DNA from 2 places in the Agrobacterium sp. K11 genome. Region 2 is predicted to be linked to the other one. Evidence: predicted binding sites of a transcription regulator. Region 2 holds the regulator's gene; the other holds the start of a gene.
What was found. Region 2 encodes HrcA, which represses chaperone genes, less so after heat shock. Its sites were predicted from a motif close to GTTAGCACTCNCNNNNNGNGAGTGCTAAC; they were not measured.
Positions count from the first base shown of each region.

Region 1: the regulator HrcA is predicted to act here: its motif matches at 1,769-1,797, upstream of groES (co-chaperone GroES).

Region 1 covers NZ_JCAHRB010000003.1:332,268-335,678, forward strand. The annotation lists gene AC5SEO_RS06835 (bifunctional riboflavin kinase/FAD synthetase) at 1-594, opposite strand, end outside; gene AC5SEO_RS06840 (TIGR01459 family HAD-type hydrolase) at 638-1,486, opposite strand; gene groES (co-chaperone GroES) at 1,855-2,151, shown strand; gene groL (chaperonin GroEL) at 2,226-3,411, shown strand, end outside.
Region 2 covers NZ_JCAHRB010000003.1:653,860-657,270, forward strand. The annotation lists gene ptsN (PTS IIA-like nitrogen regulatory protein PtsN) at 1-98, shown strand, start outside; gene grpE (nucleotide exchange factor GrpE) at 228-863, opposite strand; gene hrcA (heat-inducible transcriptional repressor HrcA) at 977-2,068, opposite strand; gene rph (ribonuclease PH) at 2,205-2,921, shown strand; gene rdgB (RdgB/HAM1 family non-canonical purine NTP pyrophosphatase) at 2,939-3,411, shown strand, end outside.

The sequences.
Region 1 (3,411 bases), 320 kb from region 2:
GACTTCACTTTCCACCGTGAAACGATACCCGAGTTGTCCGGCGGCACCTGCCACATCTCCTTCGCACAGAAGCGAGCGGATACGGCTCGATGAGACGACATCCGCGCCCTCGTCGCGAAAGGCATCCACGAGCGTCACGTCGAAGCCGTTGCGCTTGCCGGCCGCCATTAGAAATGCCGGGCCACCTTCGCGGCCCTTGCCGAAATGAAAATCAAAGCCGGTGACGACTGCGCTGGCGCCCAGCCAGTCGACCAGAATGGAATTGACGAACTCTTCCGCCGAGCGCTGCGAAAACTCGCGGTCGAAGGGGTATTCGATGACCGAGCGGAAACCGATGGCCTCGAGAATACGTGCCTTCAACGGCGCAGGTGTCAGGCGGAAGACCGGCGTTTCAGGGCGGAAGACCGAACGGGGATGCGGTTCGAAGGTCAGCACCAGTGCCGGAACGCCACGCGCCTCGGCCAGTTCCAGCGCCCGGTCCAGAACGGCGCGGTGGCCGCGATGCACACCATCGAAATTGCCGATCGCGATGACGCCGCCGCGCAAGCCTTCAGGCAGCGGCTCCTTTTTTTCATTGCGATGAAAGACGGTCATTGCAGTCGATCCATTTTTTACGCCGGCTTACGCCAGACGTTTCCTAGGCAAGGCGGGGCATCCACCAGCCGGGAGCCGCGCCCTGCCCCTTCAGATAGGCGTTCAGAAGCGCCTCGTCCGTCTGGCCATTCAGCGTATATTCGGCGGCGTGAATGCCGCCGCTGATATAAAGAAGGTTGAGGCCGCTCGCAATTGCGCCCTTCACATCCGTCGGCATGCCATCGCCAATGGCGAGCACGCGATCCTTCGGGAAATCGCCGCGCACTTCTTTCGCCGCCGCGAGGCAGGCTTCATAGATCGGTGCGTGCGGTTTGCCGGCAATACGGACTTCGCCGCCAAGCTGTTCGTAATATGCGGCCATGGCGCCGGCGCAGGGAATGATGCGCTCGCCGCGCTCTACCACCAGATCGGGGTTGGCACAGATCATCGGCGCCTTGCGGGCGATAAAGCCTTTCAGCATTTCCGTATAATCTTCCGGCGTTTCCGTCTCGTCATCGAAGAAACCGGTGCAGACGACGGATTCCGCTTCCGCCTCGCCGACCCGTTCGACATCGAGACCTTCCAGCAGCGGCATGTCACGCTCGGGGCCGAGCAGAAAGACTTTTCTCGGGCCTTCCGCGATCAGGCCGCGGGTGACGTCGCCCGATGTAATGATGCGGTCATAGGCCTCATCCGGCACGCCGAGAACGCGAAGCTGGGCGATGACACCGGGGGCCGGACGCGGCGAATTGGTGATGAGCACCACGGTCTTGCCGGCCTTGCGCGCGTCGTGCAGCGCAACCGCCGCATCAGGGAAAGCGCTAACGCCATTATGCAGCACGCCCCAGACATCCGAAAGAACAACGTCGAACCCATCAGTGATTTCGCCGAGGGTGAGAATGCGATGGGCCATGATATGCTTTCCGGGTGCGAAAAAAGGGTGTGCGTCACATGGCAAAGCAGGACGCCGATGGCAAGGAAAAAAGCGGCGCCAGGCCTGCCTCCGGACCACCGGCCACCATCCGAACATAAAACCCCTCTACGCCGAAAACGAAGGCTGCCTGAAAAGAGCGATTTGTCCTCGCCCGTCATAGCGTGGAAATTTTCTGTCATGGAACGCTGGTAACCATAGGCCGTGAAATTTTTCCGGCAGTGCGTTCTTGACTCCGGGGGGACGCCTCCTTATCTCGGCTTTGCTGGCACTCCAACAAGAGGAGTGCTAACACCCATCACGTGAACCTTCAAAAGGTTCCTGAAGTCATTTGATCGAGGGATTAGGCAATGACAAGCACCAATTTCCGCCCGCTTCATGATCGCGTCGTCGTTCGTCGCGTTGAGTCCGAAGCAAAGACCAAGGGCGGCATCATCATTCCCGATACCGCCAAGGAAAAGCCGCAGGAAGGCGAAATCGTCGCCGTCGGTTCCGGCGCTCGCGATGAGGCCGGCAAGGTCGTCGCTCTCGACGTCAAGGTTGGCGATCGCGTCCTGTTCGGCAAGTGGTCGGGCACCGAAGTCAAGCTCGACGGCGAAGACCTTCTGATCATGAAGGAAGCCGACATCATGGGTATCATCGGCTGATTTCGCCGCACCCATCGTTTCCTTAAATTTCAAGCCGGACCCCGTCCGGCCATTCGAAACCAGGAGTTTTGAAAATGGCAGCCAAAGAAGTCAAATTCGGCCGCACAGCGCGCGAAAAGATGCTCAAGGGCGTCGACATTCTCGCTGATGCAGTGAAGGTCACCCTCGGCCCGAAGGGTCGTAACGTCGTTATCGACAAGTCGTTCGGCGCACCGCGCATCACCAAGGACGGCGTTTCGGTCGCCAAGGAAATCGAACTCGAAGACAAGTTCGAGAACATGGGCGCACAGCTCGTTCGCGAAGTTGCCTCCAAGACCAACGACATCGCCGGTGACGGCACCACCACCGCAACGGTTCTGGCCCAGGCCATCGTTCGCGAAGGTGCAAAGGCAGTTGCTGCCGGCATGAACCCGATGGACCTCAAGCGCGGTATCGATCTGGCCGTTGCAGAAGTCGTCAAGGACCTTCAGGCCAAGGCCAAGAAGATCAACACTTCGGAAGAAGTTGCACAGGTCGGCACGATCTCTGCAAACGGCGAGCGTCAGATCGGTCTCGACATTGCTGAAGCAATGCAGCGCGTCGGCAACGAAGGCGTCATCACCGTTGAAGAAGCCAAGACCGCTGAAACCGAACTCGAAGTCGTCGAAGGCATGCAGTTCGACCGCGGCTACCTGTCGCCTTACTTCGTGACCAACCCGGAAAAGATGGTTGCGGACCTCGAAGACGCATACATCCTTCTGCACGAAAAGAAGCTTTCGAACCTCCAGGCCATGCTGCCTGTTCTCGAAGCTGTCGTTCAGACCGGCAAGCCGCTCGTCATCATCGCTGAAGACGTAGAAGGCGAAGCCCTTGCAACGCTCGTCGTCAACAAGCTGCGTGGCGGCCTCAAGATCGCTGCCGTCAAGGCTCCTGGCTTCGGCGACCGCCGCAAGGCCATGCTGGAAGACATCGCCATCCTGACCGGTGGTACCGTCATTTCCGAAGATCTCGGCATCAAGCTCGAAAGCGTTACCCTCGACATGCTCGGCAAGTCGAAGAAGGTTTCGATCTCCAAGGAAAACACCACGATCGTTGACGGTGCTGGCCAGAAGTCCGACATCGAAGGCCGTGTTGCCCAGATCAAGGCGCAGATCGAAGAAACCACTTCCGACTACGACCGCGAAAAGCTGCAGGAACGTCTTGCCAAGCTCGCTGGCGGCGTTGCCGTGATCCGCGTTGGCGGTTCGACGGAAGTTGAAGTGAAGGAAAAGAAGGACCGCA
Region 2 (3,411 bases):
CTTTGCGCGACCCCGAGCTGGTGGCCAAGCTGCGTGCCACCGATTCCGACACGGCAATTTACGCCTTCCTCAATCAGGAGCAGGCGACCGCTGCCTGATCAAAGGCTGCCGACGGTCCTTTCCATGGACAAAAAACGCGCCCTTGAGGCGCGTTTTTTATTGGAGCATTTCAAACAAAAGCGCGTCCCGGTTTTTATATCCGGACGCGCTTTAGATGAGGGAATGCCTCACGCATCCTTCTCGTTGACGGAGGCGGTGCCCGGCTCGGGCGCTGCGGCGGTCTCCACCTTCGGGCCACCCTTTGAGACGCCAACCATGGCGGGGCGCAGCACCCGGTCACCGATGGTGAAACCGGCCTGAACCACCTGCAGTACCGTGTTGTTCGGAACTGCTGTGTTCGGAATTTCGAACATCGCCTGGTGGAAATTCGGATCGAATTTCTGGCCTTCCGCATCGATCTTTTTGACGCCATGTCGCTCCAGCGTCGAGAGCATCGAGCGCTCCGTCATCTCGACACCTTCGATCAGGCCGTTGAGACCGGCTTCGCCATTGGTCTTGAGTTCGTCAGGAATGGCTTCAAGAGCGCGGCGAAGATTGTCGGAAACGGCAAGCATGTCGCGCGCGAAAGCGGCGAGAGAATAGGCCTTCGCATCCTTGACTTCGCGCTCGGTGCGGCGACGAAGATTGTCCATTTCTGCTGCAAGACGCAGGAACTTGTCGCGCAGATCGGCATTTTCGGCCCTGAGCAGTTCGATCGGATCGGGCTCGGCAGCTTCCGCCGTCTCTTCCCCTGTAAATGCGGGTTCGACAAACTCTTCGGCGACGTCCGCGTCAGGTCCGGGCTTTTTCGTATCGTCGGTCATGACGTTCTCCAGATTTGAATATTGTTGGTTGCGCCCGATATCGAGGTTTGAAGGGCAAAAATCAAGGCTTGCGGCGAAAAGCTTGCCGCATTCTCTAACCTTGCGGGCTTGTCCTATCTCTGCTTTCGGGAAAGGCGGGCCATAATTTGTGCGGTGTAGTCCACCATAGGCACGATACGGGCGTAATTTAGCCTCGTGGGACCGATGACGCCGACGGCACCCACAACGCGATTTTCCTCATCCCGATAAGGTGCCACGATCAGTGACGAGCCTGACAGCGAGAAGAGCTTGTTTTCCGAGCCGATGAAAATCCTGACGCCTGAGCCACTTTCCGCAAGGTTGAGTATCTCGATGAGATTTTCCTTACGTTCCAGATCGTCGAACAGCAGGCGCACACGATCGATATCTTCCTCACCGGCCAGACCTTCCAGCAGGTTGGAGCGTCCGCGGACGATGAGGCGGCCGAGCTTGCCCTCTTCATTGTCGCCCGCCCATATGGCGAGACCACGTTCAATGAGGTCCTGCGCGAGCGTGCCGAGTTCCGACTGCAATTCGGCACGCTGCGTCTGAAACTGGCCCCGCAGTTCTTGCAGCGTCTGCCCGGAAAGATGGGCATTGATGAAATTTGCCGCCTCTGTCAATTGCGATGACGAAATGCCGACCGGCAATTCGATGATACGGTTTTCGACCTGATTGTGGTCCCCTACCAGCACGGCAAGCGCCTTGGTGGGCTCCAGCCGGATGAATTCAACATGCTTGAGAATGACGTCGCTCTTGGCCGTCAGCACCAGGCCGGCACCGCGCGACATGCCTGAAAGCATGCGGCTTGCCTCCGTCAGCAACCCTTCCAGCGATTGCTCGTGGCCGGCGACCGGACCGATCTGGCGGTCGATACTGGCTCTCTCATCGGCGGGCAGATCGCCCACCTGCATGAATGCGTCCACGAAGAAGCGCAGCCCCGTCTGGGTGGGCAGGCGACCGGCGCTGATATGCGGCGAATAGATGAGACCCAGTTCCTCGAGGTCGCTCATGACGTTGCGAACGGAGGCCGGTGAAAGCGACATCGGCAACAGCCGCGACAGGCTGCGCGACCCCAAGGGTTCGCCGGTGTCGAGATAGCCTTCGACGATGCGCCGGAAAATCTCCCGCGACCGTTCATCCAGCAACGATGCCTGATCTTTTGAAAGCGGTGCGGAAAAGCCCATATCATCCGTTCTTTATCGTCAAAACTCTGTCCGTACCAATATAATGCGTTGCACCGCTGCGGCAAAATGGAAATTGGCTTTGCAAAACCCCGGGGCGCGCCTTAGAAGGCAGGAACCAACATGGAGAGTGGATCATATGCGGCCTTCAGGCAGAAAAACCGATCAGATGCGCAAGGTTTCCTTCGAGCGCAATTTCTCGAAACATGCCGAAGGTTCCTGTCTGGTCAAATTCGGTGATACGCATGTGCTCGTCACCGCAAGCCTTGAGGAAAAGACGCCGCCGTGGCTGCGCAACAGCGGCAAGGGCTGGGTCACCGCCGAATACGGCATGCTGCCGCGTTCCACCCATGAGCGGATGAAGCGCGAGGCCTCGGCCGGCAAGCAGGGCGGACGCACGCAGGAAATCCAGCGCCTCATCGGCCGCTCGCTGCGTGCAGTGGTCGACCTGCAGGCGCTTGGCGAGCGCCAGATCAGCATCGACTGCGACGTCATTCAGGCCGATGGCGGCACGCGCACGGCTTCCATCACCGGCGCATGGATCGCCCTGCATGATTGCCTGAAGTGGATGGAAACTCGCAACATGATCAAGGTCGAGAAGGTCCTGAAAGACCATATCGCCGCGATCTCCTGCGGCATCTTTGCAAAACAGCCGGTCATCGATCTCGATTATCTCGAGGATTCCTCCGCCGAGACCGATGCGAATTTCGTCATCACCGGCTCCGGCGGCATCGTCGAAGTGCAGGGAACCGCGGAAGGTGCCCCCTTCTCCGAAGAGGAATTCCTGACGCTGCTCGGTCTTGCAAAGGCCGGATGCAGCGAACTGGTCGCCCTTCAGAAGCAGGCAATCGCCTGAGCCGACAGGAAAACGTCATGCGCAAGCTCGATACCAGAACGATCGTTGTCGCCAGCCACAACAAGGGCAAGATCGCCGAAATCGCCGACCTGATCGGGCCTTTCGGCTTTTCAGCCAAATCGGCTGCGGAGCTGAACTTCGTGGAGCCGGACGAGACAGGCACCACCTTTGAGGAAAATGCTGCCATCAAGGCGCTTGCGTCTGCGAAGGCGTCCGGCCTGCCGGCTCTTTCTGACGATTCCGGTCTGGTGATCGATGCGCTGGATGGCGCGCCGGGCGTTTATACCGCCAATTGGGCTGAAACGGCTGACGGTACGCGCGACTTCGCCATGGCCATGCAGAAGGTCGAGGATGCGCTTGCCGAACGCGGTGCAACGAAGCCGGAAGACCGCACGGGCCGATTCGTCAGCGTGCTGTGCCTTGCCTGGCCGGACGGGCATGTCGAATATTTTCGCGGCGAGGTGGAAGGCACGGTGGCGTGGCCCCCGCG